Regions from separate parts of the Micromonospora sp. NPDC048868 genome, predicted to be linked through region 2. Evidence: riboswitches for the same ligand, from Rfam matches in the RefSeq annotation. Region 2 holds a riboswitch; the other holds the start of a gene.

Region 1 (14,540 bases), on a different contig from region 2:
GACCGGCGAACACTACTTCACCGCTGAACCGACGACCGCCGCCAACCCGCGCGAGGTCGAGTTCTCCGTCGCCGGCCGCGACTACACCCTGGCCTCCTCCGCCGGGGTCTTCTCCGCCGCCCGCCTCGACCCCGGCACGGCCGTGCTGCTGCGCAAGGCCGACCTGCCGGCCACCGACACCACCGGCGCCCTGCTCGACCTCGGCTGCGGCTTCGGCCCGATCACCTGCGTACTCGCGGATTCCGCCCCCACGGCGACCGTGTGGGCCGTCGACGTCAACGAACGGGCCCGGGAGCTCACCGCGGCCAACGCCGCGCGGGTCGGTGCGGCCGACCGGGTGCACGTCGCCGCGCCGGACGACGTACCCGCCGAGCTGACCTTCGCGGAGATCTGGTCCAACCCCCCGATCCACGTCGGCAAGGACGAGCTGCACGCGATCCTGCTGCGCTGGCTGCCCCGGCTCGCCCCGGACGGTGTCGCCTGGCTGGTGGTGGCCCGCTACCTCGGCGGGGACTCGTTGCAGCGCTGGCTGGTCGAGCAGGGCTGGCAGGTGGGGCGCCACGCCAGCCAGAAGGGCTACCGGGTGCTGCGGGTCACCCGGTAATTGGTTGGGCCGCCCGGCCCGTGCTCGGGCAGGATGCCGACGTGGGATACGTGGACGTGGCAGCGGTCGGGCACATCCTTCCCGACGGCCGGGAACTCTTCTCTGACGTGTCGTTCCGGGTCGGGGAGGGTGCCAAGGTGGCCCTGGTCGGGCCGAACGGCGCGGGCAAGACGACGTTGCTGCGGATGGTCGCCGGCGACCTGCCGGTGAAGACCGGCGCGATCGCGCGCGCCGGCGGGCTGGGCGTGATGCGCCAGTTCATCGGAATGATCGGCGACGAGTCGACGCTGGCCGACCTGGCCCTGTCGCTGGCCCCGCCCGCGCTGCGCGACGCCGGCCGCCGGCTGGTCGAGACCGAGGCGGCCATGCGCGCCGCCGAGGTCCGCGGCAAGTACAGCACCGCCGCCGGCAAGGCCCAGCTGGCGTACGCGGACGCGCTCGCGGCCTGGGGCGAGGTCGGCGGGTACGACGCCGAGGTGCTCTTCGACACGGTCGCCACCATCGTGCTCGGCCTGCCCTGGGAGAGCGCCCGGGAACGACCCGTCCGGACCCTGTCCGGCGGTCAGCAGAAGCGCTTCGCCCTCGAACTGCTGCTGCGCGGCCCCGACGAGGTGCTGCTCCTCGACGAGCCGGACAACTTCCTCGACGTGCCCGGCAAACGGTGGCTGGAGGGGCGGCTGCGGGAGTCGACCAAGTCGGTGCTCTACGTCTCGCACGACCGGGAGCTGCTCGCCCAGACCGCCGACCGGGTGGTCGCCGTGGAGGGTGGCAGCGCCTGGGTGCACCCGGGCGGCTTCGCGAGCTGGCACTCCGCCCGGCTGGCCCGGCACGCCCGCCTCGACGAGCTGCGCAGGCGGTGGGACGAGGAGCACCAGAAGCTGCGCGAGCTGATGCTGATGTACAAGCAGAAGGCCGCGTACAACGACGGGCTGGCGTCGCGCTACCAGGCCGCGCAGACCCGGTTGCGCAAGTTCGAGGAGGCCGGGCCGCCGCCCGTACCGCCGAAGGACCAGGACATCCGGATGCAGCTCACCGGCGGGCGGACCGGCAAGCGCGCGGTGATCTGCGAGCAGCTGGAGCTCGACGGCCTGACCTTCCCGTTCGACCTGGAGATCTGGTACGGCGACCGGGTCGCGGTGCTCGGCGCCAACGGCACGGGCAAGTCGCACTTCCTGCGGCTGCTCGCCCGGGGCGGCACCGACCCCGACCCGGCCAACGGGCCGGTCGACGGCGCCGCCGCGCTCGCGCCGGTGGTGCACGACGGGGTGGCCCGGCTCGGCGCGCGCGTGCGCCCCGGGCACTTCTCGCAGACCCACGACCGGCCGGAACTGATGACGAAGACCCTCGTCGAGATCCTCTGGCGGGGCGACGAGCACCGGACCGGCATGGACCGGCACGCCGCGATGGCGGCGCTGAGCCGGTACGAGCTGGCGGGGCAGGGCGACCAGCGCTTCGGCACGCTCTCCGGCGGTCAGCAGGCGCGCTTCCTGGTGCTGCTGCTGGAGCTGTCCGGCGCGACGCTGCTGCTGCTCGACGAGCCCACCGACAACCTCGACCTGGCCTCGGCGGAGGCGCTGGAGGCCGGGCTGACCGCGTTCGAGGGGACCGTGGTGGCGGTGACCCACGACCGCTGGTTCACCCGCACCTTCGACCGGTTCGTGCTCTTCCGGGGCGACAACGAGGTGGTGGAGACACCGGAGCCGGTCTGGGACGTGGCGTGACTCCCGCCGCCCCGGACCGGCCGGCATAGGGTGGATCTCGTGACTGAGATGAATTTCCGCCGGTTGGGCGACTCCGGGCTCGTGGTGTCCGTGGTCGGCGTCGGCTGCAACAACTTCGGCCGCAAGCTCGACCTCGACGGCACCCGGGCGGTGGTCGACGCCGCGCTCGACGCCGGGATCAACTTCTTCGACACCGCCGACATCTACGGAGAGCCGCAGGGCGGCTCCGAGGAACTGCTGGGCCAGGCGCTCAAGGGCCGGCGCGACGACGTGGTGGTGGCCACCAAGTTCGGCATGGACATGAACGGCATGAACGGCCCCGACTTCGGCGCCCGGGGCGCCCGCCGCTACATCGCCCGGGCGGTGGAGGCGTCGCTGCGTCGGCTCGGCACCGATCACATCGACCTGTACCAGATGCACGAACCCGACCCGGGCACCCCGATCGACGAGACGCTCGCCGCGCTCGACGACCTCGTCCGCGCCGGCAAGGTCCGCTACCTGGGCAACTCCAACTTCGCCGGCTGGCAGATCGCCGACGCCGACTGGGTGGCCTCGTCGAACGGACGGTCCCGGTTCATCAGCGCACAGAACCACTACAGCCTGCTGGAGCGCGGCGTCGAGGCCGAGGTGGTGCCGGCGTGCGAGCGCTTCGGCCTCGGGCTGCTGCCGTTCTTCCCGCTCGCCAACGGGCTGCTCACCGGCAAGTACAAGCGCAACGAGACCCCGCCGGCAGGCAGCCGCCTCGCCGGTGGCGGCCGGTACGCCGAACGGCTCGCCGCCGCCGACTGGGACACCATCGAGGCGATCGAGGCGTACGCCGCCGAACGGGGACTGTCGATGCTCCAGGTGGCGATCGGCGGGCTGGCCGCCCAGCCGGCGGTGACCTCGGTGATCGCCGGTGCCACCACGCCCGAGCAGGTACGCGCCAACGCGGCGGCGGGCACCTGGCAGCCCACCGACGAGGACCTCGAAGCCCTGCGCGCAACCTTCTGAGCCTCCACTCGCCCGGACACCGCAGCACTGCGGCATCGCGGGTGGTGCGCCATCGGGGGGCGGTGCGCCACCCGTCACCCCGGCGACTGCCGGCTGTGGGGTCTGTGGGTGGGTGAGTGGAACGTCATGGGTGTCACCTGGCCTCGGAGACACCCGCCATGTTCCACCGATGCCGATGCCGATGCCGATGCGGGTGCCGGTGCCGGTGCCCGAGATCGGGGGACACACCCCTACCGCACCCGTCGATGGAACGTCATGGGTGTCAAGGGGCGGCGGAGGCACCCATGGTGTTCCACCCGGCCACCCGGCCACCCGGCCACCCGGCCACCCGGCCACTCGGCCTACCTACCGGCTGCCGGGCCGGCCGGTTGCCCGTGGCCTGGCGGCGGGGGTCAGGCGGAGGGGTGGCGCTCGCGGAGGGCCTGGCTCACCAGGGCGGCGGTGCGGGTGGGGTGTCGGAGCACGTCGTCGGCGGTGAAGCGGAGGACGATCCAGCCGGCCGCGCGCAGGGCGTTCAGCCGGGCGACGTCCTGGTGGAAATGGGCGCGCTCGCGGTGGTGGTCGCCGTCGTACTCGACCGCGACACGCAGGGTCGGCCACGCCAGGTCCACCCGGCCGACGAAGCGCCCGTCGGCGTCGCGCACGTCGTGCTGGGCGATCGCGGGCGGCAATCCCGCGTCGAGCAGGAGCAGCCGTAGGCGGGTCTCCATCGGGGATTCCGCCAGCGCCAGGATCTCCCGCAGCAGGGGCAGGCCGGGCCAGCCCGGCCGCGCGTCGGCGTACGCGCGTAGTGCGGGGAGCTTCACCACCCGGCGGTGCAGCAGCGCGTCGACGGCGACCAGGGCCTCGTCCCGAGGGGCCTGGCGGCCCAGGTCGAAGGCGGTGCGCAGGGGAGTGGTGACGGGCAGCCCGCCGAGGCGGGTGCGATCGGAATCCGGCACCACCGACCGGTGCACCCGAAGACGTGGGTGGGCGCGCATCCGCGCGGCGCGTGGCAGCAGCACGGTGACCGGCGCGTCCCGGCGGAGCAGGTCGACGCCCCACAGGTACGCGGCGCTGCGGCCGGCGATCGCCCCGCCGACCGGCAGCGACAGCGCGACCGCGTCGCACCACATCCGGTGGTCGTCCGCGCGGTAGCCGTCACGGTGCACGTGGACGTCGGGCAGGAGGCGCCGCCAGGATGGCCCGCGCAGCATCGTCCAGGTCAGGAGGCCGTCGGCGATGGCGGCGCTGGCCCGGAACGGCAGGAAGGCCAGGCGGGGTGGAACCCGGGCGGCGGAGGGCATCCGGACAGCGTCGCGTGACGGGACGGTCACCCGCCGCCCCGTCCCTCGGGTTCGGGCGGTCGATGTGAAATCCGCGTCCCGACCTTGGCGGATCCGGCGATCCGTCGTACGGTGACACCCGCAAGTGACCCACGGGAGCCCGGTGGACCGGGCTGAGAGGGGGGCTGTGAGCCCCCGACCGTCGAACCTGATCCGGGTAATGCCGGCGCAGGGAGGAGTGTTGCCGTGCCGTCCCTCGGGCGACTGCATCTCATCACCGACACCCGACCCGGGCGGGACCCGCTCACCGTGCTGCGGGCCGCCCTTGCGGTGGCCCGCGCGGAACTGGTCGTGCAGGTCCGGGTGGAGGACGACGCCACCGACCGGGAGGCGTACGACCTGACCCGTCGGGTGGTCGCGCTCTGTGCCCCGTACGACGTCACCTGCCTGGTGAACGACCGGCTGCACGTGGCGCTGGCGGCGGGTGCCGCAGGTGGGCACGTCGGCGCGGACGACCTGCCGGTGGGGGCGGCCCGCGGGGTGCTCGGCGCGACCGCCGTGCTCGGTGCCACGGCCCGCGAGCCGGGGACGGCTGCCGAGGCGGTCGCCGCCGGGGCCAGCTACCTGGGCGTGGGCCCCTGCCACGCCACCGGCACCAAGGCGGGGCTGCCGGCGCCGATCGGCCCGGCCGGGGTACGCGCCGTCGCCGACGCCGTGGACGTGCCCGTCGTCGCGATCGGCGGCGTGACCGCCGCGAAGGTGCCCGCGCTGCTGGCCGCCGGGGCGTACGGGGTGGCGGTGGTGGGGGCCCTCTCCGGGGCGGCGGATCCGGGTCGGGCGACGGCGGAGCTGCTGGGAGCGCTGGGGTGCTGAACCGACCGGACGTCGCCGTGGTGGGGGCGGGACCGGTCGGGCTGGCGATCGCCTGGCGCTGCGCGCAGCGCGGACTGCGGGTCGTCGTGCACGATCCCGCCCCGGGCTCCGGCGCGTCCCACGTCGCCGCCGGGATGCTCGCCCCGGTCGCCGAGGCGTACTTCGGCGAGCACGAGCTGACCGGGCTGCTGACCGCCTCCGCCGCCCGCTGGCCGGCCTTCGCCGCCGAGCTGACCGCCGCCACGGGCGTGGACGCCGGCTACCGGACCGAGGGCACCCTGATGGTCGGGCTGACCGCCGACGACCTGGCCGAGGCGCGCCGGCTGTGGGCGTACCAGCAGGGGATCGGGCTGCCGGTGACGCCGCTGCGCCCCTCGGCGCTGCGGGACCGCGAGCCGGCGCTGGCGCCCCGGGTGCGCGGCGGCGCGCTCGCCGGAACCGACCACCAGGTCGACCCGCGCCGGCTCGTGCCCGCGCTGCGCACAGCCGCCGAGCGGGCCGGCGCCACGCTGGTGCCCGCCGCCGTGCGCTCCCTGTCCGACGTGGACGCCGCAGTCACCGTGGTCGCGGCCGGCTGCGGCGCGGCGGTCCTGACGGGGCTGCCCGTGCGGCCGGTGAAGGGGCAGGTGGTCCGGCTCCGCGCGCCCGGCGGCGGCGCGCCGGGCTTCCGGCACGTCATCCGGGGGTACGCCGACGGCGAGCACGTCTACCTCGTGCCCCGCGCCGACGGGGAGGTGGTGGTGGGCGCGACCGTCGAGGAGCGCTCCGACACCGACGTGTCCGCCGGGGCGGTGCTGCGCCTGCTCCGCGCCGCCGTCGACCTGCTGCCGGAGCTGGCCGAGTACGACCTGGTGGAGGCGCTCGCCGGCCTGCGCCCCGGCACCCCCGACAACGCCCCGATCCTCGGCCCGCTGCCCGGCCGGCCCGGCGTGCTCGCCGCCACCGGACACCACCGGCACGGCATCGTGCTCACCCCGGTCACCGCCGACCTGATCGCCGAGCTGGTCGTCACGGGTGTGGCGGACCCACTGCTCGCCCCCTTCACCCCGGCCCGGTTTCCGCCGCCGGTCACGCCGTCGCCGGTGGCCGGGGCGATGCGGGCGGCCGGTGGGGAACCGGGCGTCATGGCCGCCGATGGTCGGTCCGGCCCCCTGTCGTCCGAGGAGGAGCACACGTGGAACTGACGGTGAACGGTGCCGGGCGCAGCCTGCCCGGCGGCTCGACCGTGGCGGACCTGGTCCGCGCGGTCACCGACCAGCAGCGCGGCCTCGCCGTCGCGGTCAACGGGGAGGTGGTGCCGCGTACGGGCTGGCCGGCGACCGTGCTGCGCGACGGCGACCGCGTCGAGGTGCTCAGCGCCGCCCAGGGCGGGTGACACGGTGAGCTTCGACCTGGGCGGCGTGAGCTTCACGTCCCGGCTGATCCTCGGCACCGGCGGCGCGGCCAACCTGCGCGTGCTGGAGGACGCCATCCGTGCCTCCGGCACCGAACTCGTCACCCTGGCCCTGCGCCGCGTCGACACCGCCCCCGGCACCGCCGGCGGGCTGCTGGACCTGCTGGACCGGTGCGGCGTACGGCTGCTGCCGAACACCGCCGGCTGCTACACGGCGGGCGAGGCGGTCAAGGTGGCGCACCTGGCCCGGGAGGCGTTCGGCACGGACTGGGTGAAGCTGGAGGTGATCGGCGACGAGCGCACGCTGCTGCCCGACGGGGTGGAGCTGCTGCGCGCCGCCGAGGAACTCGTCGACGACGGGTTCGTGGTGCTGCCGTACACGTCGGACGACCCGATCCTGGCCCGCCGGCTGGCCGACGTCGGCTGCGCGGCGGTGATGCCGGCGGGCGCGCCGATCGGCTCCGGCCTGGGCGTGTCGAACCCGCACCACATCCGGCTGATCCGGCAGGGCGTCGACGTGCCGGTGATCCTGGACGCCGGCATCGGCACCGCCTCGGACGCCGCGCTGGCCATGGAGCTGGGCTGCGACGCGGTGCTGCTCGCCAGCGCCGTCACCCGCGCCGCCGACCCGGTGGCGATGGCCACCGCGATGCGGTACGCGGTCGAGGCGGGCCGGCTCGCGTACGGGGCGGGTCGGATCGCCCGCCGCTTCCACGCGCTCGCCTCCACCCCGGACGAGGGACGGCCGGACCTGTGACCCACCCCGCCCCCGCCCCCGCCCCCGGCCCCGGTTCCGCTTCGCCCCCGGGTGCCGCGCCGGCTCCGGGCGCTGTTTCGGCTTCGGCTTTGGATCTTGGTACGGAAGAGCCCCTGGAGGGGCCGTTTCCTACCAAGATCTCGGGCGGGCCGGCCGGCGTCCTGTTGCTGACCGACCGGCGGCAGGCTCGGCGGCCGTTGGCCGAGGTCGTTGCCGGGGCGGTGGCCGGGGGAGTGCGGTGGGTGGTGCTGCGGGAGAAGGACCTCCCGTGGGCCGAGCGCGCCGCCCTCGCCGCCGAGCTGCGCGCGATCCTCGCCGAGGCGGGCGGCAGCCTGATCGTCGCCGGCCCCGACCCGCTCGACGGCGACGCGGTGCACCTGCCGTCGGCAGGGCCGTACCCGCCGCCGAGGCTCGGCCTGGTGGGCCGCTCCTGCCACGACCGGGCGGAGCTGGCGCGACTGACCACCGAGGACTACGCCACCCTCTCGCCCGTCTACCCGACCAGCACCAAGCCCGGCTACGGCCCACCCCTGCGCCCGGACGGGCTCGGCACGCTGATCCGGCACAGCCCCGTGCCGGTCCTGGCGCTCGGTGGAGTGCAGAGCCCGGACCAGGTGGCCGCCTGCGTCGAGGCGGGAGCCGTCGGCGTGGCGGTGCTGGGCGCGATCATGCGCGCCGACGACCCCGAGGCGGCAGCAGCCACCCTCACGGCAGCCACCAACGCGGCGAGCCGGACTGGGCACGGCAGCTCAGCTCCTGCTGGGACGACGCGCAGCCGGCGGGACCGCACGGAGGTCTCAGGGACGGGGCTGCGGCCGACCGTGCCCACGGAGGGATCAAGCCTGACCGCCCGGAGTGGGCACGGTCGGCCGCAGCCCCCAAACGCGACGACCACGCAGGCCCGGCGCGAGATCCCGTACGCCATCACGGAAGAGGAACGATGACCCCGACGACCGTGCTCACCATCGCCGGCTCCGACTCCGGCGCCGGTGCCGGCATCCAGGCCGACCTGAAGGTCTTCGCGGCCCTCGGCGCGTACGGCACCAGCGTGCTCACCGCGGTCACCGCGCAGAACACGAGGGGCGTCGACGCCGTGCTGCCCCTGCCGCCGCGCACCGTCACCGAGCAGCTCGACAGCGTGCTCGCCGACTTCACCGTCCGCGCCGTGAAGACGGGGGTGCTCGGCACCCCGGCGGTCGCCGACGCGGTGGCGGACGCCGCCAGGGGCGGCCGGCTGCCGCACCTCGTCGTCGACCCGGTGCTCGTCGCCACCAGCGGGCACCGGCTGGGCGTGGTCGCCGCCGTGGAGCGGCTGTTGCCGTACGCGCAGGTGGCGACGCCGAACTGCGCGGAGGCCGCGGCCATCACCGGACGCCCGGTGACCACGGTCGAGGAGATGGTGGCCGCCGCCGAGGCCCTGGCGGCCGGCGGGCCGGCGCACGTGGTGGTGACCGGCGGCGACGTGGACGCCGACGGTGAGGCGGTCGACGTGCTGCACGGCCGCGGCGTCACCACCCTGCTGCGCGCGCCGCGGGTCGACACCCGGCACAACCACGGCACCGGGTGCTCGTTCTCGGCGGCGATCGCGGTCCGGCTGGCGCTCGGCGACGAGGTGCCGACGGCGGTCGCCGCCGCCAAGGAGTACGTCCTCCGCGCGCTGACCGGCGCGCGGGACTGGGAGCTGGGCGCGGGACGCGGCCCGCTGGACCACTTCGGCTGGTCCGCTTGATCACCAGGGAGGCTGTCATGCAGGCACGTCGCAAGGTGTACGTGGAGGGGTCCCGGCCGGACGTGCGGGTGCCGTTCGCCGAGGTGGAACTGGCCGGCGACAACCCGCCGCTGCGGCTCTACGACACCTCCGGCCCCGGCTCCGATCCGGAGGTCGGGCTGCCGCCGCTGCGTGCGGCATGGATCGCCGAGCGCGGCGACGTGGCACCGGTGCGGGGCGCGGGCACCCCGCTCGCGGGCGCGGACGGCCGCCGCCCCACCCAGCTCGCGTACGCGCGGGCGGGCGTGGTGACGCCGGAGATGGAGTTCGTGGCGGTGCGGGAGGGGATGGCGCCGGAGTTCGTCCGGGACGAGATCGCCGCCGGGCGGGCCGTGCTGCCGCTCAACGTCAACCACCCCGAGTGCGAGCCGGCCATCATCGGCAAGGCGTTCCTGGTGAAGGTGAACGCCAACATCGGTACCTCGGCGGTCTCCTCTTCCGTCGCCGAGGAGGTGGAGAAGCTGACCTGGGCGACCCGGTGGGGCGCGGACACCGTGATGGACCTGTCGACGGGGAAGCGGATCCACGAGACCCGCGAGGCGATCGTGCGGAACTCGCCGGTGCCGATCGGCACCGTGCCGATCTACCAGGCGCTGGAGAAGGTCGGCGGCGATCCGGTGAAGCTGAGCTGGGAGGTGTTCCGGGAGACCGTGGTCGAGCAGGCCGAGCAGGGCGTCGACTACATGACGGTGCACGCGGGGGTGCTGCTGCCGTACGTGCCGCTGGCGGTGGATCGGGTGACCGGGATCGTGTCGCGGGGCGGCTCGATCATGGCGGCCTGGTGCCTGGCGCACCACGAGGAGAACTTCCTCTACACGAACTTCGCCGAGCTGTGTGCGCTGCTCGCGCGCTACGACGTGACGTTCTCGCTCGGTGACGGGCTGCGCCCCGGCTCGATCGCGGACGCCAACGACGAGGCGCAGTTCGCTGAGCTGCGCACCCTCGGCGAGCTGACGGAGATCGCCTGGGAGCACGACGTGCAGGTGATGATCGAGGGCCCCGGCCACGTGCCGATGCACAAGATCAAGGAGAACGTGGACCTCCAGCAGGAGTGGTGCCACGAGGCACCGTTCTACACCCTCGGCCCGCTGACCACCGACATCGCCCCCGCGTACGACCACATCACGTCGGCGATCGGCGCGGCGATGATCGGTATGTTCGGCACCGCGATGCTCTGCTACGTGACCCCGAAGGAGCACCTGGGGCTGCCGGACCGCGACGACGTGAAGGCCGGCGTGATCGCGTACAAGATCGCGGCGCACGCGGCCGACCTGGCCAAGGGGCACCCGGGCGCGCAGGCGTGGGACGACGCGCTCTCCAGGGCGCGGTTCGAGTTCCGCTGGGAGGACCAGTTCAACCTGTCGCTGGACCCGGAGACCGCGCGCTCGTACCACGACGCGACCCTGCCGGCGGAGCCGGCGAAGACCGCCCACTTCTGCTCGATGTGCGGCCCGAAGTTCTGCTCAATGAAGATCACCCAGGAGCTGAAGGAGTACGCGGCGCGCGGCATGCAGGACAAGTCGGAGGAGTTCCTCTCCTCCGGCGGCCGGGTCTACCTGCCGCTCGCCTGAGCGGCGCGACCGCGCGTCCGACGACGACGCCCGTCCCCGCCGACGTTCGGGAGAAAGAGCGGCGCCGCCCCGGCTCCGGTCACCCCGGGCGGGGCGGGCGTCGCCCGGTCGGGTCAGTCGCGGTGGTGGCGGCCGGTGGAGCGCAACGACCGCCGGCCGCTCTCCTGCTCGGGTTCGTTGTCCGGGACCGGCTTGCTGAGGCCGGCGACCCAGTCCACGTACTCCTCGTCCTGCGCCGGCAGCGGCTCGGACTCCCGGTCGGCCGGGGCGTCCTCGGCCCGGGGCCGGTTGCGGCGGAACAGACCCAGCCGGCCCCGGCCCCGCCCGGTGGGCTGCTCGGCCTCGGCGGGCGACGGGGAGCCGGGCGCCGGCGCCTCCGCCCGGGCGGTGGGGATGCCGTTCTCCGGCGCGGCGTCGACGGGCGCCGGGACGGGACCGCCCCGCCGTGCGGTGGCGAGCGCCTCCCAGTTCGCGGCCCGGGCCAGGTCGGGCATCGGGGCCCGGTGGCGGGGCCGGGGTGCCGGGTCGGGCGCGGGTTCTGTGGCGGGCTGTGCCGCCTCGGCCGTGCCGTCGGCCTGGGGCCGGGGCGAGACGGGCCAGGCCGGGGCGGGCGGGGGCGCGGTGCCGGCGTCCGGCCCGACGGCCCGGCCGGGAGCCGCCTCGCCGTCCGCCGCGAAGAGCGGCACCGCGTGGTGGCCGCTGTCGTCCGGCCGCGGTACGCCGGAACCCGCGGCGGCCGTGCTGCCGGGCGTGGCGTCGGCCGCGGCGCCGAACTCGGGACCAGTCGTGCTGCTGGGCTCGGCGTCGGTCGTGTTGCCGGACCTGGCCCCGGCCGTGGTGCCGGACCTGGCCCCGGTCGTGGTGCCGGACCCGGACCCGGTCGTGGTGCCGGACTCGGACCCGATGGTGGTGCCGGACTCGGACCCGGCCGTGTTGTCGAGCGCGGGGCCGGTCGCGGTGTCGGGCCCGGTTCCGGCCGGGGCACCGGGCTGGGGGCTGGTCGTCGTGCCGGGTGCGGTCGTGCTGGGCGTGGTGCCGGGCGCGGCGGAGGCGTCCGGGGATGGCGACGACATCGCCGCGCCGGGCGCGGTGGCGCCGGTCTCGGGGGCGCCCGTGGCGACGGGTCCCGGGCCCGCAGCCTCCGGTGCCGCCGGAGCGGCGGGCTGGCGCGTCGAGCGGGGCTTACGGGTGCGGCGGGGCTTGGGCGCGTTCGGGACGACCCGCTGGTCGGCGACCGCCTCTGCCGGCTGCCCTGCGGGTGCGGGTCCCTCGGCCGGCTGTGTTGGTCCCTCTGCCGGCTGTCCTGCGGGCGCCGCAGCCCCGACCGGCTGTGCCGCAGTCGTCGCCCCTCCGGTCGACCGTGCGGCGGCCGTCATCTCCCCGGCGGGCTGCACGCCGGGCGTCGTCTTCCCGGCCGGCGGCGCCTCGTCGGTGACCGGTGTGGCCGGGACGGTCGGGGTTGCTGGGACGGTCGATGCCAGCGGGGCCACCGGGGCAGCCGGTGTCACCGGTGCGGCCGGGACGGTTCCTCCGTCGGCGGGCCAGTCCCAGTGCGGGGGCACGGCCCGGGGTGCCGGGCCGTCGCCGGTGGCGGCGGTGACCGCGCCGGAGCCCGTACCGCTGCCGGCCTGGTCGGCGACGACCAGGCTGGCGCCGGCCAGGTCGACCGTCTCCGGCTCGTCGCTGTTGGTGGGCGCCGGGGTATGCGGCAGGGCCGGACCGGTGGGCAGCGGCCGGAGGATGTCGGTCGGCTCGATGGCCCCGGTGGGGGCGGTGCGCGTGACGAGCGGCCAGCGCAGCAGCGCGGCTGCGGCCGACCCGAGCGCGCCGACGGCCACCGCGAGCAGCGCCGCGTAGTACGGCGTGAGTTGGTAGCGGTCGGCGGTGTCGCCCGGACCGGCGGTCAGGTAGGCGAACGCGACCAGCGCCGGTCCCGCCACTCCCGTCGCGCCGCTGACCAGCGGCGGGTGGCCCCGCCACCGGGCCAGCCCGCCGGTCGCCGCGCCAGCCAGCAGCGCCACCAGCGGCAGGACCACCAGGGCCAGCCCCTGCACCGTGCCGGCGTCGAGGGACGCGGGCTCCAGCACCCCCAGTCGTACGGTGTCCAGCGGGCCGGTCGAGATCAGCGACGGGGCCACCGAGACCAGGGCCAGCAGCCAGACCGCGCCCGCGATCGCCGCCACGTTCCATCCCACCGGCGGCTGGAGCAGGACGGCGACGGCCGCGCCCGCACCCACCAGCGCACCGAGGACCGCGCAGATGCCGACGGCCCAGACCGGGTCCATCGAGACGAGTTCGGCCGCCCGGGCCGGCTGCATGCAGAGCGGCGCGACGACGGTGGCGCCAAGCGCGGCGGCGCCGGCGACGGCGAGCAGGCGCCCGGTGCCGGCCAGCCCACCGTCCCTGCGGGCCAGGCGCTCGGTGAGCACCGCGCCCACCACGGCGGCGTTCGCCGCGAACCAGCCCGCCCAGACGAGCTGGGCCGGCCACTGGTTGACGGTGGCGCCGGTGAAGGTGCCGGAGAGCCGGACGATGCCGAAGCCGAAGGCGATGCCGAGCTGACCGGCCCCGGCCAGCAGGCTCACCCCGAGCGCGGTGAGCAGCAGTCTGCCCCAGGTCCGAAAGGCCATGTCCGGCACGTTACGCACCTGTTGACCAGGCCGCCACCGGCGCGCCGCGAGCGGGGGGCGACCCGCCGGCCGGCGGTTACTTCAGTTCGACCAGCCGGGCCAGGTACGTCGTGTCGCCCACGTTGGTCAGCATGTGCACGGCGCCCGGATCCCGGTAGACCACCCCGCCGGTCGGCTCGTCTGCGTCGATGAGGGTGCCGTCGATCGTCTGTACGACGTTCTTCGCGCCCTGGATCGCCACCACGAGGTACGGGTGGTCGTGCCGGTGCAGCGGCTGTCGTTCGCCCGGCTCCAGCCGGATGTGCCAGACGCGGACGCGGTCGTTCTCGTACACGATCTCCTGGCCCACCGGGCCGAGTTCGAGGTGTGCGTCGGTCATCGGGTTCCGTCCAGTCGGGGGAGCACCTCGGCGGCGATGAGCTCCAGGTGGTCGAGGTCGGCGAAGTCGATCAGGCGCAGGTGCACCCGGGTGGCGCCGACGGCGGCGAACTCCCCGATCCGGTCGACGAGCTGCGCGGGCGAGCCGACCACCGCGTCCTCCGGCGGCAGCGCGCTCGTGACGTGCAGCGGGGCGGCGCGGCGCTGCGCCTCGGCGTCGGTGCGACCGATCGCCACGACGATGCCGGCGGAGAGGGTGAGCGGTGCGCGTCCCGACTCGGCCCGGCCGGCCCGGTCGCAGGCCTCCCGCACCCGCCCGTACGCGGCGGCGGTCTCCGCGACCGTCTTGAACGGCATGTTGAACTCGTCGGCGTACCGGGCGGCGAGGTCGGGGGTGCGCTTCGGGCCGCGTCCGCCCACGATGACCGGTGGGCCGGGCACCTGCACCGGCTTCGGCAGGGCGGGCGCGTCCACCAGCCGGTAGTGGTCGCCGGTGAAGCTGTACGTCTCGCCCGGCGGCGTCCGCCACAGCCCGGTGATGATCTCCAACTGCTCGGCCAGCCGGTCGAAGCGCTCGCCGACGCCGG
Region 2 (14,540 bases):
GCCGCCGAGGCGGTGCCCGGTGATGTCGCCCGACGAGGTACGCAGCGTGGCCGCGGCCGCGACCTCGTCGACCTCGACGTTGCCGGAGCCGGTCTGGGCGCGTACGGGCCCGCCAGCGCCGGCCACCTGGATGTTGCCGGAGCCGGTCTCGGCGCGTACGGGGCCGCTGGAGGCGGTCACCCGGATGTTGCCCGAGCCGAGCCGCATCTCCACCGGGCCCACCCTGCTCAGGTCGACGTCACCGGAGCCGGTCTCGCCCTTCACGCTCACCCCGTCCGGGGCGGTGACCTCGTAGGAGATGCTGCACCGGGAACCGCAGTCGGTGTCCAGCACCAGCTCGCCGCCCTTGACCTCGTACGTCGCGTCGGGCTGACCGCCCTGGTAGCGCACCACCCGCTTGATCCGCACCTCGTCCTGCGCGCCGATGGCGCGGACGGTCACGTCGCCGGCCCCCGGGAGCACCCGGATGCTGTTGATCCGGACCGCCTCGGTGTTGTCGTAGTCGAGCCGGCGGAAGGACAGGTTGTCGCACCCGGCGGCGACGATCAGGGTGGTGGCCGCAGCGAGCGCGGCGGCGGTGCGGTGCAGAGCCATGCGAGCACGCTACGAGGCGTGACGGCCCCCGCGCATCGGGGTTCCGCGCGCGGACACCCCGAGCTGACCCTGATTCCGCACCCCGAGAGAGAATGGTCCGATGGCCGGGTACCGCCGACAGCTCTACCGCGACGACGCGGTGGTCCTGCGCGTGCAGAAGCTCGGCGAGTCCGACCGGATCATCACCCTGCTCACCCGCCGGCACGGCCGGCTCCGCGCAGTGGCCCGGGGGATCCGCCGCACCACCAGCAAGTTCGGTGCCCGGCTGGAGCCGTTCGGTCACGTCGACCTCCAGCTCGCCGGCGACCCGAAGGGCAACCTGGGCAGCTCGCTGCACACGGTCAGCCAGGTCGAGGGCATCGACCTCTACGGCAAGCGGTTCCTCGGCGACTATCCCCGCTACACGGCGGCCAGCGCGATCGCCGAGACCGCCGAGCGACTCACCCCCGTCGAACGGGAGCCGTCGCTGCGGCTGTTCCAGCTCACCCTGGGCGCGCTGCGGGCGCTCGCCGAGGGCAGCCACGCCACCACCCTGGTGCTCGACGCGTACCTGCTGCGGGGCATGACGCTCGCCGGCTGGGCGCCGGCGCTGACCGCCTGCGCCGTCTGCGGCACGCCGGGGCGGCACCGGGCGTTCTCCGTACCGGCCGGGGGCGCGGTCTGCCCGGACTGCCGGCCGCCCGGCGCGGCCCATCCGGCCCCGGCCACCATCGACCTGATGTCCGCGCTGACCAGCGGCGACTGGCGGGTCGCCGACGCCACCGAGACCGGCGTACGCCGGGAGTGCAGCGGCCTGGTCGCGGCACACCTGCAGTGGCACCTGGAGCGCGCGCTACGCTCGCTGCCGCTGGTCGACCGGGGCGCCCCGGGGGCCGGCCCGGTCCCGCCGCCGCCCGGCGTCGGGTCCGGTGCGGACGGTGTGAACAGGGGGAGAACCGAGTGATCCGATCGATGAGGGCCGGGCGTCGCGAGCCGGTGCCGCCGACTCCGCACCCGTCGGGCGCCCGGCCGCCGGCGCTGCCCGCCGACGCGGTGCCGAAGCACGTCGCCGTGGTGATGGACGGCAACGGCCGGTGGGCCAAGGATCGCGGGCTGCCCCGCACCAAGGGCCACGAGGCGGGGGAGTTCTCCCTCTTCGACACGGTCGAGGGCGCCATCGAGATGGGCATCCCCTACCTGTCGGCGTACGCCTTCTCCACGGAGAACTGGCGGCGCTCGCCGGACGAGGTCCGGTTCCTGATGGGCTTCAACCGCGACGTCATCCGCCGCCGCCGCGACCAGCTGGTCGACCTGGGGGTGCGGGTGGTCTGGTCCGGCCGGGCCGGCCGGCTCTGGAAGAGCGTCATCTCCGAGCTGCAGACGGCGGAGGAGATGTCCCGGGGCAACTCGACGCTGACCCTCCAGTTCTGCGTCAACTACGGCGGTCAGGCCGAGATCGCCGACGCCGCCGCCGCCATCGCCCGCGACGTGGCGGCGGGCCGGCTGGACCCTGAGAAGGTCAACGAGAAGACCGTCGCGAAGTACCTCTACCACCCGGAGATCCCCGAGGTGGACCTGTTCCTGCGTCCCTCCGGCGAGGAGCGGATCTCGAACTTCCTGCTCTGGCAGACCGCGTACGCCGAGCTGATCTTCCTCGACACGCTCTGGCCCGACTTCGACCGCCGCCACCTCTGGTACGCCTGCGAGCTCTACGCGCAGCGGGACCGTCGCTTCGGCGGCGCGCTGCCCAACCCGGTCGCCCCGCCGCCCGCCTGAGGCTTACCGCCCGCTCGTACGGGGTACCACGGTGGTCAGCAGCCACCGACGGAGGTGAACCCACATGATCCAGAAGCGTATTGCCCAGTGGGCGATGATGGCCGTCGCCGTGCCGTTGGCGGCGGCGGGCGCGCGCCGGCTCAGCCACACGCTGGAGGCCCGCCGCGGCCCGACCGGGGTGAGCCGCCTGCTCACCAAGGGCGCCGACATGCTCCGCCCGCAGAAGGCGAAGCGCCGCCGCTTCTTCTGACCACGCACCCGCCAACCCGTGACCTGACCCCACCCCCGACCCGTTCGTCGCTCATGCAGTCGTGGTGCTCCGTGAAAGCCCCACACCGGGGCGTTCCGCCCACCGGAAGTGCATGATCGACTCGCGGGTCGGGGGTTTGGGTCAGGTTCTCGTTTCGGTGCGGTCGGTGGGCCAGTTCGTGTGGAAGGTGCCCTCGCGGTCCACGCGCTGGTAGGTGTGCGCCCCGAAGTTGTCCCGCAGCGCCTGGATCAGGGCGGCCGGCAGCCGCTGGGCGCGCAGCGCGTCGAAGTACGCCAGCGACGAGGCGAACGCCGGGGCCGGCACGCCCGCCCGCGCCGCGTTGGCGACCACCCGCCGCCAGCTCGGCACGCCGTCGTTCACGGTGTCCGCGAACCACGGCGCCACCAGCAGCGTCGGCAGGTCGGGCCGCTCGTCGTACGCCTGGCGGATGCGGTCGAGGAAGCGGGCCCGGATGATGCAGCCGCCCCGCCAGATCGTCGCGGTGCCGCCCAGGTCGATGCCCCAGTCGTACTCGCGGGAGCCGGCGCGGATGTGGTCGAAGCCCTGCGCGTACGCGACGATCTTCGAGGCGAGCAGGGCGCGGCGGACGTCCTCGACGAAGGCGTCGGGGTCCTCGACCCGCCCGGTCGCGCCCGCCTCCGGAAACGCCTGCCGGGCCGCCTCGCGCTGGTCGGCGTGCCCGGACAGCGAGCGGGCGAAGGTCGCCTCGGCGATGCCGGTGATGGGGATGCCCAGGTCGAGCGCGCTCTGCACCGTCCAGCGACCGGTGCCCTTCTGCTCGGCGCGGTCCAGCACGACGTCCACGAACGCCCGCCCGGTGGCCGCGTCGGTGTGCGCCAGCACGTCGGCGGTGATCTCGATCAGGAAGGACTCCAGCTCGCCGGAGTTCCAGCCACGGAAGATCTCCGCGATCTCCGCCGGCTGCGCGCCCAGTCCGGCCCGCAGCAGGTCGTACGCCTCCGCGATGAGCTGCATGTCGGCGTACTCGATGCCGTTGTGCACCATCTTGACGAAGTGCCCGGCGCCGTCCGGCCCGATGTGCCGGCAGCACGGCACCCCGTCCACCTGGGCGGCGATCCGCTCGAAGATCGGCCCGAGCGTGCGGTACGACTCCGCGGATCCGCCCGGCATGATGCTCGGGCCGCGCAGGGCGCCCTCCTCGCCACCGGAGACGCCGGTGCCGACGAAGTGCAGGCCGTGGGCCCGTAGCGCCTCCTCCCGCCGGCGGGTGTCGGCGAAGTGCGCGTTGCCGCAGTCCACGACGATGTCGCCCGCGTCGAGCAGCGGGACCAGCTCGTCGACCACGGCGTCGGTGGGGCCGCCCGCCTTGACCATCACGATGACCGCGCGGGGCCGCTCCAGCGACGCGACGAAGTCGGCCATCGACTCGGCGGGCAGGAACGTCCCCTCGTCCCCGTGCTCCGCGACGAGGCTGCGGGTGCGCTCCGGCGACCGGTTGTGCACCGCCACGGCGAGACCGTTGCGGGCCAGGTTGCGGGCCAGGTTCCGGCCCATCACCGCCAGCCCGGTCACACCGATCCGTGCCGTCGCCCGCCCGGCCATCCGTCCGCCCTCCGCCGTCGACACCCGCCGGTGCGACCGTATCGCCGGGCGGGGGGTCCCGGAGGCATGTCGGGCACCCCGTCACCGCCACGTGGCGGTCGCCCCGAAGGGCGCGAGGGCCTGCCGACGATCCCGCGCCGGGCGGCCTCCCCGGGCCGTGACCGGCCAGCCGAGATCCTGCGCCGGAGGGCCTCCGCGAGGCGCGACCGGCCGACCCGCCGGGCTGCCTCCGTGGGGACGCGGCCGGCCGGTCCCGGACCCCGCCGGTAATTCGGCTGCGCGCGGACCGGTCGGGCGGCTAGCGTGTGGGCATGCGCAACTGACGCCCCACTTCCGAGCCGACCCGCCGCATCGCCGCGGGTCCGCGTGCTCCCGGGCGTCCGCATTCCGCACCTGCCGTCGAACGGCGGTGTTCCTCGTGGTCGATCCCGGGCAGCTGTCCCGATCCCGCCCGACCGTCGCGTGACGGTCGCCGAACGAGACGGGCCCCGGTCACCGGACGTCGCTCCGGTGCGGCAGGGCCCGCAGACCGAGGAGGCACCGGATGCCCGCCAGGCGCAACCCGAAGAAGTCCCGTACCACCGTCCCCACGCCGTCCGTCGCGGACCTGACGCCCGTCAACCTCGACGAGGTGGCGGTCGCGCCGGTCGTGCCGGCGCTGCCGGTCGACCGGCCAGCGGCGCCGAAGGCCGGTCCGCCGGTCTCCGGCGCCGGCCGCTCCGGCGCGCTGCGCGGCCAGAAGGCCGGGCAGGCCCGCCGGTACGCCTTCCGGCGCAGCTGACGGTGCCGGTCGGGTGGAGTCGTCGTCACGGCGACTCCACCCGGCCCGCCCGCCGACCAGCGGGCGGCGTCAGCCGATCAGCGGGCGGAAGGTGCCGAGCAGCACGCTGACGGTCAGCGCGGCCCCGGCGAGCACCGCCGCGCCGGCGATCAGCAGGCCGTCGGCGGCGACGAAGCGCTGTCGCCGGGCGACGGTGCGCGGGACCCCGGCGTCGAAGCCCCGGGCGTCCATCGCCACGGCCAGCCGGGTGCCCCGGCGGATCGCCCCGACGAGCAGCGCGAAGGCCGTCGACACGAACAGCCGCAGCTTCGCCAGGGGATTACGGCCGGCCTCGACCCCCCGGGCGCGACGCGCCATGGAGATCATCTGCCACTCCTGCCCGAGCAGCGGCACGAGCCGGAACGCGGCCAGCGCCCCGATGGCGAACCGGGCCGGCGCCTTCGCGTTCTGGATCAGCGCGTCCGCCAGGTCGGTCGGGTCGGTGGTGGCGAAGACGATCACGCCGGGCAGCGCCACCGCGAACATGCGCAGCACCAGGCCGAGCGCGGTGAGCAGCACCCCGGAGGTGACCACCACCGGGCCGGCCTCGACCAGCACCCGGCCGGAGCGCTCGGCGGCGAAGAGCACCAGCGTCACCACCACGCCGACCGCGCCGACGAGCAGTGGCCAGGCCCGCCGCGCCAACACCCGGAAACGGACCCCGAACAGCGGCAGCAGGGCCAACTCGACGGCGATCGCGATGGCCGGGGCCACCGGGTCCAGGGTGGCGATCAGGATGAACGAGAACACCAGCGCCGCAGCGAGCTTGGCCACCGGGTTGCGCCGGGCCAGCAACGCCTCCGGCGCGGCGACCGGCTCGAAACTGATCACGCCCGCTCCAGGGTGGGGCGGCGGTCCGGGTGGGTGACCGGTGCGGCGTTCGGGCTGGTCACGGTCGCTCCAGGGTGAGGCGGCGATCCGGGTGGGTGACCGGTGCGGCGTTCGGGCCGGTCACGGGCGCTCCAGGGTGAGGCGGCGATCTGCCAGGGCGGCGACGAACTCCGGGTCGTGGGTGACGGCGACCAGGCCGTGCCCGGCGTCGCGCAGCTCGGCGAAGAGGTCCACCAGCTCCAGCCAGGTCCGCCGGTCCTGACCGAAGGTCGGTTCGTCGCAGATGAGCAGGCGGGGCGCGGTGGCCAGGGCGGTCGCCACGCTCAGCCGCCGCGCCTCCCCGCCGGAGAGGGTGTACGGGTTGGCGGCGGCGAGTTTCGTCAACCGCAGCCGGGACAGCAGGGTGTCGACGGTGGCGTGGACCGCCGCCTCGGGCTGGCCGGTGCGGCGCGGGCCGAGCGCCAGCTCGTCGAAGACGGTGTTGGTGACGAACTGGTGCTCCGGGTCCTGGAAGACCGAGCCGATCCGGCGGGCCAGCGCCGGGGCGCGCCAGCGGTGTGGGGGCGTGCGGGCGTCGTCACCGGCCAGTGCCGTCGTCGCCGCGATCCGGCCGGCCCCGGGCTTGAGCAGCCCGCCCAGCAGCAGGGCGAGGGTCGACTTGCCGGCCCCGTTGGGCCCGACGACGGCGAGCGCCTCGCCGGCGCGTACCGCCAGGTCGACGGGGGCCAGCCGGGGCGGCAGGCCGAGTCGGTCGGCGGTGAGCAACACGTCGCCGGGCGGCGCAGTCGCGTGGCGGGGCGGTACCGGGCGGCCGGGCACCCAGACGCCCTCGTCGGCGAGCGCGTCGCCGTGCATACCGAAAACGGACTCGGGCGTGCCGTCGGCGCGGACGCCGCCGCCGGGTTCGAGCACGACCACGCGGTCGACCAGGGGCAACGCCTCGGCGACGCGGTGTTCGACCAGGATCAGCGTGGTGTCGGCGTCGAGCGCGCCGGCCACCGCCGCCCGGATCAGCGCCGCGCCGGTCGGGTCGAGGTTGGCGGTCGGCTCGTCGAGCAGCAGCAGGCCGGGGCGCAGGGCCAGCACCCCGGCCAGGGCGAGCCGCTGCTGCTCGCCGCCGGAGAGCGCGGCGGTGGGGCGGTCCCGGGGGTACGGGAAGCCGACCCGGGTCAGCGCCTCGTCGACGCGGGGCCAGATCTCCCCGGCGGGTGTGCCGCGGTTCTCCAGCCCGAACGCCACGTCGTCGCCGCTGCGGGCCATCACGAGCTGGGTTTCCGGGTCCTGGAAGACGATGCCCACCCGCTCCCGGCCCTTGCGGGGGTCGAGCCCGTCGATCTCGACGGTGCCCTCCTGCTCGCCCGAGTCCTCGGGCAGCAGCCCGGCCAGCGCGGCGAGCAGCGTGCTCTTGCCGGCCCCGGAGGGCCCCAGCAGCAGCACCCGCTCCCCGGCTTCCACGCGCAGGTCCACCCCGCGCACGGCCCAGGCCCGCCGCCCGGCGTGCCGCCACCCGAACCCCCGCAACGTCACCGCCCCCACGCCGCCCCCTTCCTTCCTGCCTGCCCGCGGGCGTTGATCATGAGGTTGTTGTCGTTCGGCACGGCGTGTCGTGGCAACAACTTCATGATCAACGCGGCCGGGTCGTGGGTGGGTGGGGTGGGTGCGTGGGGGTGGGGGTCAGATTGGGGTGCGGTCTCGGGCGGCGGGGAAGCGGTCCAGGGCGCCCGTGGTGGCCAGGGCGCGGGTCAGGGCCCAGCCGCCGGCGCCCGCGACGATCGTGGCGCTGACGATGGTGAGCAGGGCGTAGGGGATCCGGTAGCTGCCCAGGGCGTACTCGCTGTTCCAGACGAAGAAGTCGAACAGGGCCGCGCCGAGGCCGGTCAGCGCGCCCGCGATCAGCGCGGTGGGCAGCCGGAACGAGCGGTACCGGAACGCGGCGAAGGCCAACTCGGCGCCGAGCCCCTGGATCAGGCCCTGGACGATGGTGACGCCGCCCCACTCCGAGCCGAGCAGCGCGGAGACCGTCGCCGCCACCGCCTCGCAGAAGAGCGCCGCGCCGGGCTTGCGGATCACCAGACCGCCGAGGACGGCCGGGACCAGCCAGACGCCGTACATGATCGCCTGGCTGGCGGGGAAGAACGCGAACGCCGGGTCGACGGCCCGCCACAGCAGGCCCCAGGCCCAGAAGATGACGCCGAAGGCCACCGCGATCACGGCCGCGACGACGACGTCGACGGTACGCCAGCGGGTGGCGGTGTTGTTGTCTCGCATGATTGCTCCCAGTCCCGAACGAGAACCAGGAGAAGACGCACGCCGCGCCCGGAACGTGCCGGACGTCGACGCGGCTGGAGGTCGACCGAACTCCCTGCGCTGGCATTACCCAGATCAGGTTCGAGGGTCTGCGGGCGGTGCCCGCACTCTCAGCGCTGTGCGCTCCCCTGTCGGATGTGAAGTTGTGGCCCGACGCTAACACCTTTGAAGATCATCGGGCAAAGTGATCTTTCCGCAGCTCACCAGCGCAGTCGATCGACGGCGTCGATTCCGGCCCGGTACTCTCGGGCGGCCACTGGGAATCCGGCAGAGGGACACGTACGTGACATCCGAGGCTGACCGCCGCGCGCCGGACGGGTCGCACCCGGGCGCGGTGGGCGTGGCCGCTCCAGGCGTACGCGAGGAGAAGCCGGCGGCGCCCCGCGGCCCGGACCGGCGGGTCGGGTCGGTGGAGGTCCTCGCCGGCCTGCTGATCCTGCTGGTCGTCTTCCGCGAGCCGCTCGCCCGGGCCCTCTCCGCGCCCCGGTTGCAGACCTGGACCACCGTCTTCGTCTCGGTCATGGTGCAGGCGGTGCCGTTCCTGGTCTTCGGGGTGCTGCTCTCCGCGGTGATCGCCGTCTTCGTGCCCCGGTCGTTCTGGGCCCGGGCGCTGCCGCGGCACCCCGCGCTCGCGGTGCCGGTGGCCAGCGCGGCCGGCGTGGTGCTGCCCGGCTGCGAGTGTGGGGCGGTGCCGATCGCCGGGTCGCTGATCCGGCGCGGGGTCACCCCGGCCGCCGCGTTGGCGTTCCTGCTCGCCGCCCCGGCGATCAACCCGATCGTGCTGACCGCCACCGCCGTGGCCTTCCCCGACGACCCGGCGATGGTCCTCGGGCGGGCCGTCGCGAGCCTGCTCGTGGCGATGGTCATGGGCTGGCTGTGGCTGCGCCTCGGCCGGGCCGACTGGATCCGGCTGCCGCGCCGGCCGGAGCTGGACGGCGGCCCGCGCGGGCGGGCGTTCTGGGGGGCGGTCCGGCACGACGTCACGCACGCCGGCGGCTTCCTGGTCATCGGCGCGGCGGCCGCCGCCACGATCAACGTCGTGGTGCCGGAGCGCTGGTTGCAGACGCTCGCCGACGAGCCGGTGCTGTCGGTGCTCGCGCTGGCCGTGCTCGCCGTGCTGCTCTCCCTCTGCTCCGAGGCGGACGCCTTCGTCGCCGCCTCGCTGTCGCAGTTCTCGCTGACCTCCCGACTGGTCTTCCTGGTGGTGGGGCCGATGGTCGACCTCAAGCTCATCTCGATGCAGGCCGGCGTCTTCGGCCGGCGGTTCGCGCTGCGGTTCGCCCCGACCACCTTCGCGGTGGCCGTCACCGTGGCCGCCGCGACCGGGGCGGTGCTGCTGTGAACCGGCAGGCGCAGGCGGTCGTCCTGCTGCTGCTCGGCGGCGCGGTGGTCCGCGCCAGCCTCACCGACCTGCACCTGCGCTACGTCAAGGAGGGTCTGCGGCCCTTCCTGATCGCCGCCGGCCTGCTGCTGGTGGCCGCCGCGGTCATGACCCTCTTCTACGAGCTGCGCCCGCTCCTGCGACGCACGCCCGCCGGCGACCACGACGGCCCGGCCGGTGGATGGCGGCCCCGGCGCGCACCCGGCCCCGACGCTCCCGGCGATGGCGACGACGGGCACGAGGGCGACGGCGGGCACGGCGACGACGACGGGCATGACGGGCACGGGCACCGCGAGCCGCGGGTCGGCTGGCTGCTGATCCTGCCCGTGCTGGGCCTGCTGCTGGTCGCCCCGCCGGCCCTGGGCTCGTACGCGGCCGGTCAGGCCGGCACCGCCGTCACCACCCGGCAGCAGCCGTCCGACTATCCGCCGCTGCCCGCCGGCGACCCCGTGCGGGTGACCGTGCTCGACTACGCCTCCCGGGCCCTGTTCGACCGGGGCACCTCGATCGGCGAGCGCCGGGTCCAGCTGACCGGCTTCGTCACCACCGGCCCCGACGGCCGGCCGCTGCTGGCCCGGATGGTGCTCTCCTGCTGTGCCGCCGACGGGCGGCCGGTCAAGCTGGGCCTGACCGGCGCGGCCCCCGACGGGCTCGCCGACGACACCTGGATCGAGGTGACGGGCCGCTACAGCGACCGCATCGCCCGCGACCCGGTCAACGACGCCGAGATTCCCTACCTGGACGTGGAGTCCTGGCGGCAGGTGCCCGTCCCCCGGCAACAGTACGAGTGACAGGTGGGCCCGGCAGTCCCGGGCGGCCAGGTGCGGCGCTGGGTAGGCTCACGATCATGCGGATCGAGGCCCGGGGGTTCACGTTCGACGTCCGCGTCGGCGGACCGGAGGGCGGCACGCCCGTCCTGCTGCTGCACGGCTTCCCCCAGCACGGCGGGGAGTTCGACGACGTGGTGCCCGCGCTGCACGCCGCGGGCCTGCGCACGTACGCGCCGGACCAGCGCGGCTACTCGCCGGGCGCGCGGCCCGAGGCGGTCGAGGCGTACCGGCTGCCGGAGCTGGTCGCCGACGCGGTGGGCCTACTCGACGCGCTGGGCGTCGACGCGGCGCACCTGGTGGGGCACGACTGGGGCGCGGTCGTGGCCTGGGCCGTCGCGGCCCACCATCCCGAGTGGGTCCGCACGCTGACCGCGGTCTCCGTGCCGCACCCCGCCGCCATGGCGTGGGCGCTGACCGAGGACGCGGGGCAGAAGGCGCGCTCGGCGTACATGACGGTGTTCCGCAAGCCGGGCACGGCGGAGAAGGCGCTGCTGGTGCTGGGCGCGACCGGGCTGCGCCGGATGCTGCACGGGGTCGGCGACGACGCGCGGGTGGCCGCGTACGCGGACCCGATGCGCGAGCCGGGCGCGCTGACCGCCGCCCTGAACTGGTACCGCGCGATGTCCCGCCGGGACCTGGCCGCCATCGGGCCGGTGGCGGTGCCGACCACGTACGTGTGGAGCGGTCGCGACATCGCGATCGGCCGGACCGCCGCCGAGGCGTGCGCCGAGCACGTGACCGCCGACTACCGCTTCGTCGAGCTGCCCCGGGTGAGCCACTGGATCCCCGACGAGGCGCCCGCCGCGCTGGCCGAGGCGATCCTGGCCCGGGTGCACGACCCGGTCTGACCTTCCCCCGCGACGACACCGGGCCGGCGGACGCCGGGCCCACCCCTCACGGAGGTACGACATGGACCGAGCAGACACGACGGTGAAGGCCGAGGACTTCCTGGCCGTGGTGACCGACACGATGCACCGGGTCGCCGAGAGCCAGCGCGAGGCGGTGGGGCGGGCCGCCGACCTGATCGCCGAGGCGGTACGCGCCGACGGCGTGGTCCACGCGTTCGGCACCGGTCACTCCGAGGCGCTGGCCATGGAGATCGCCGGGCGGGCCGGCGGGCTGGTCCCGACGAACCGCATCGCCCTGCGGGACCTGGTGCTGCTCGGCGGCGCCCCGGTCGACGTGCTCGGGCCGCTGCTGGAGCGGGACCCGGCGGTGGCGCACCGCCTCTACGAGCTGGCCCCGGTCGGCCCCCGGGACGTCTTCGTGCTCGCCTCCAACTCGGGCGTGAACGGCGCGATGGTGGAGTTCGCGTCGCTGGTCAGGGAGAAGGGCCACGGGCTCGTTGCGATCACCTCGGCGCAGCACTCCGGGCAGATGACCTCGCGCCATCCGTCGGGACGCAAGCTCGCCGACTTCGCCGACGTGGTGCTCGACAACGGCGCCCCGTACGGCGACGCGACGCTGCCACTGCCCGGCGGGGGCGCGGTCGGCGCGGTCTCGTCGATCACCGCGGCGCTGCTGGCGCAGCAGATCACGGTCGAGGTGGTGGCGCGGCTGCTGGCGGCGGGGGAGCGGCCCCCGGTCTACCTGTCGGCCAACATCGCCGGGGGCGACGAGCACAACAACGCCCTCGAGGCCCGGTACGCGGGCCGGATCCGCCGCGGCTCCTGACGCCTCGTGGCTACGGTCGGCCGCCTGACGATCGACAGGGAACCGGCGCGTCAGACAGTGACGTGAGTCGGTTTCGCGCGTCGACGGGTGGGGCATCAGCGATGCTGCCGCCGGCCGCCCCCGCCGGCAGTACCGTCTGACCGGAGGTAGCGCGTGTCCAAGGAAACCGAGAAGCAGCGCTGGCAGCGCAACTTCGCCGACCTGCTCCAGGAGCTTCGGGTCGCCCAGACCGGCGTGCAGATCCTCTTCGCGTTCCTGCTCACCCTGCCGTTCAGCAACGGCTTCACCCGTACGAGTGGCTTCCAGAAGGACGTCTACATCGTCGCGTTGCTGGCTGCTGCCGCCGCCACCGCGATGATCATCTCTCCGGTGGCGTTCCACCGTGCGCTGTTCCGGCAGGGCCGCAAGCCGGAGCTGGTCCGCTTCGCCCACCGGATGGCCAGCGGCGGGCTCGCCTTCATGCTGATCTCGATGGTCAGCGCGGTGCTGCTGATCACCGACTTCGTGCTGGACCGGAGCATCGCCCTGGTGCTCAGCGGCCTCACCGGCCTCTGGTTCCTCACCTTCTGGGTGTTCCTGCCGTTCTCCCGGCGCAACTGGGGCGAGGACGACGACGATGACGACGACGATGATCCCCGGTCCCTGAGCGACTGACTGACGTCGACACGACTCGATATTTACCGAACGCTACCCCTGGGTAACACCCGGGGGTAGCGTGCTTCTTGTCGCGCACGTTGACGCATCCGGACCGAGGTTCGAGGGGGCCGCCGTGACCACGACACACAACAGCCGACCCGCACCCGACGGATCAGGCGACGACCGACCGCCGGCCGGTGCCGCCGGACCGCTGCCGACGGAGGCCGGCCAGGTCTCCGAGAAGGAGGCCCGCCAGGTCGCCGAGGCGGCCCGGGAGTCCTCCTGGGACCGTCCCAGCTTCGGCAAGGAACTCTTCCTCGGCCGGTTCCGGCTCGACCTGATCAACCCCTGGCCGCGCTCCGACCCGGCGGACGTCGCCCGCGCCGACGAGTTCCTCGGCCGGTTCCGCGAGTTCCTCGCCTCCGACGTGGACGGTGCCGCGATCGAACGGGACGCGTCCATCCCGGACGAGGTGTTCCAGGGAATGGCCCGGCTCGGCGCGTTCGGCATGAAGATCGACCGGTCGTACGGCGGGCTCGGGCTCAGCAACCTGCACTACTGCCGGGCGCTCATGCTGGCCGGCTCGGTCAGCCCGGCGATCGGCGCGCTGCTCTCGGCGCACCAGTCGATCGGGGTGCCGCAGCCGCTGAAGATGTTCGGCACCGCCGAGCAGAAGCAGCGCTTCCTGCCCCGGCTCGCCGCCGGTGAGGTCTCCGCGTTCCTGCTCACCGAACCGGACGTCGGCTCCGACCCGGCCCGGCTGGCCACCACCGCCGAGCCCACGCCCGACGGCACCGGCTACCGCCTCAACGGCGTGAAGCTGTGGGCCACCAACGGCACCGTCGCCTCCCTGCTCGTGGTGATGGCCCGGGTGCCCGCCGCCGAGGGGCGGCGCGGCGGGATCACCGCCTTCGTCGTCGAGGGCGACAGCGAGGGCATCACGGTCGAACGGCGCAACGCCTTCATCGGCCTGCGCGGCCTGGAGAACAGCCTGACCCGCTTCCACGACGTCCTCGTGCCGAAGGAGAACGTCATCGGTGGCGAGGGCAAGGGCCTGAAGATCGCGCTGACCACCCTGAACACCGGGCGGCTGTCGCTGCCGGCGATGTGTGTCGGCGCCGGCAAGTGGGCGCTGAACGTGGCCCGGGAGTGGGCCGCCGACCGGGTGCAGTGGGGCCGGCCCGTGGGCGAGCACGAGGCGGTGGCCCAGAAGCTGTCCTTCATCGCCGCGACGACGTACGGCATGGAGACCATGCTGGACCTCTGCTGCCTGCTCGCCGACGACGACCGTAACGACATCCGGATCGAGGCGGCGCTGGTCAAGCTCTACGCCAGCGAGATGGCCTGGAAGATCGCCGACGAGCTGGTGCAGATCCGGGGCGGTCGCGGCTACGAGACGGCCGACTCCCTCGCCGCGCGGGGCGAGCGGCCGGCCGCCGTCGAGCAGCTGCTGCGCGACCTGCGGATCAACCGCATCTTCGAGGGCTCCACCGAGATCATGCACCTGCTCATCGCCCGGGAGGCGGTCGACGCGCACCTGTCGGTCGCCGGCGACATCATCGACCCGGACGCCGGGCTCGGCCGCAAGGCGAAGGCCGGGGCGCGGGCCGGCGCCTTCTACGCGAAGTGGCTGCCCACCCTCGCCGTCGGCAGGGGACAGCGCCCGTCGGCGTACGCCGAGTTCGGCCCGCTCGCCGGCCACCTGCGGCAGGTGGAGCGCGCCTCGCGCAAGCTGGCCCGCTCGACGTTCTACGCGATGTCCCGCTGGCAGGGCAAGATGGAGCGCAAGCAGGCGTTCCTCGGCCGGGTGGTGGACATCGGCGCGGAGCTGTTCGCGATGTCCGCGGTCTGCGTGCGCGCCTACGCCGAGCGGGACAC

The links. Region 2 has a riboswitch for thiamine pyrophosphate ahead of ACGFNF_RS02545 (ECF transporter S component). Riboswitches for the same ligand answer to the same signal wherever they lie in the genome.
Region 1: another riboswitch for thiamine pyrophosphate. It lies ahead of thiE (thiamine phosphate synthase); the one in region 2 lies ahead of ACGFNF_RS02545 (ECF transporter S component).

Annotation. Positions count from the first base shown of each region.
Region 1 is NZ_JBICUN010000004.1:56,496-71,035, reverse strand. It holds gene ACGFNF_RS07505 (methyltransferase) at 1-604, shown strand, start outside; gene ACGFNF_RS07500 (ABC-F family ATP-binding cassette domain-containing protein) at 646-2,325, shown strand; gene ACGFNF_RS07495 (aldo/keto reductase) at 2,356-3,318, shown strand; gene ACGFNF_RS07490 (DUF559 domain-containing protein) at 3,711-4,604, opposite strand; TPP riboswitch at 4,727-4,835, shown strand; gene thiE (thiamine phosphate synthase) at 4,830-5,456, shown strand; gene thiO (glycine oxidase ThiO) at 5,450-6,640, shown strand; gene thiS (sulfur carrier protein ThiS) at 6,631-6,831, shown strand; gene ACGFNF_RS07470 (thiazole synthase) at 6,836-7,606, shown strand; gene ACGFNF_RS07465 (thiamine phosphate synthase) at 7,720-8,550, shown strand; gene thiD (bifunctional hydroxymethylpyrimidine kinase/phosphomethylpyrimidine kinase) at 8,547-9,335, shown strand; gene thiC (phosphomethylpyrimidine synthase ThiC) at 9,353-10,945, shown strand; gene ACGFNF_RS07450 (hypothetical protein) at 11,059-13,575, opposite strand; gene ACGFNF_RS07445 (cupin) at 13,652-13,954, opposite strand; gene ACGFNF_RS07440 (LLM class F420-dependent oxidoreductase) at 13,951-14,540, opposite strand, start outside.
Region 2 is NZ_JBICUN010000001.1:537,821-552,360, reverse strand. It holds gene ACGFNF_RS02585 (DUF4097 family beta strand repeat-containing protein) at 1-594, opposite strand, end outside; gene recO (DNA repair protein RecO) at 695-1,537, shown strand; gene ACGFNF_RS02575 (isoprenyl transferase) at 1,546-2,349, shown strand; gene ACGFNF_RS02570 (hypothetical protein) at 2,414-2,599, shown strand; gene gndA (NADP-dependent phosphogluconate dehydrogenase) at 2,741-4,183, opposite strand; gene ACGFNF_RS02560 (hypothetical protein) at 4,728-4,964, shown strand; gene ACGFNF_RS02555 (energy-coupling factor transporter transmembrane protein EcfT) at 5,034-5,834, opposite strand; gene ACGFNF_RS02550 (ABC transporter ATP-binding protein) at 5,955-7,370, opposite strand; gene ACGFNF_RS02545 (ECF transporter S component) at 7,509-8,102, opposite strand; TPP riboswitch at 8,176-8,281, opposite strand; gene ACGFNF_RS02540 (permease) at 8,482-9,483, shown strand; gene ACGFNF_RS02535 (TIGR03943 family putative permease subunit) at 9,480-10,313, shown strand; gene ACGFNF_RS02530 (alpha/beta fold hydrolase) at 10,370-11,200, shown strand; gene ACGFNF_RS02525 (SIS domain-containing protein) at 11,262-12,026, shown strand; gene ACGFNF_RS02520 (DUF6328 family protein) at 12,180-12,680, shown strand; gene ACGFNF_RS02515 (acyl-CoA dehydrogenase family protein) at 12,796-14,540, shown strand, end outside.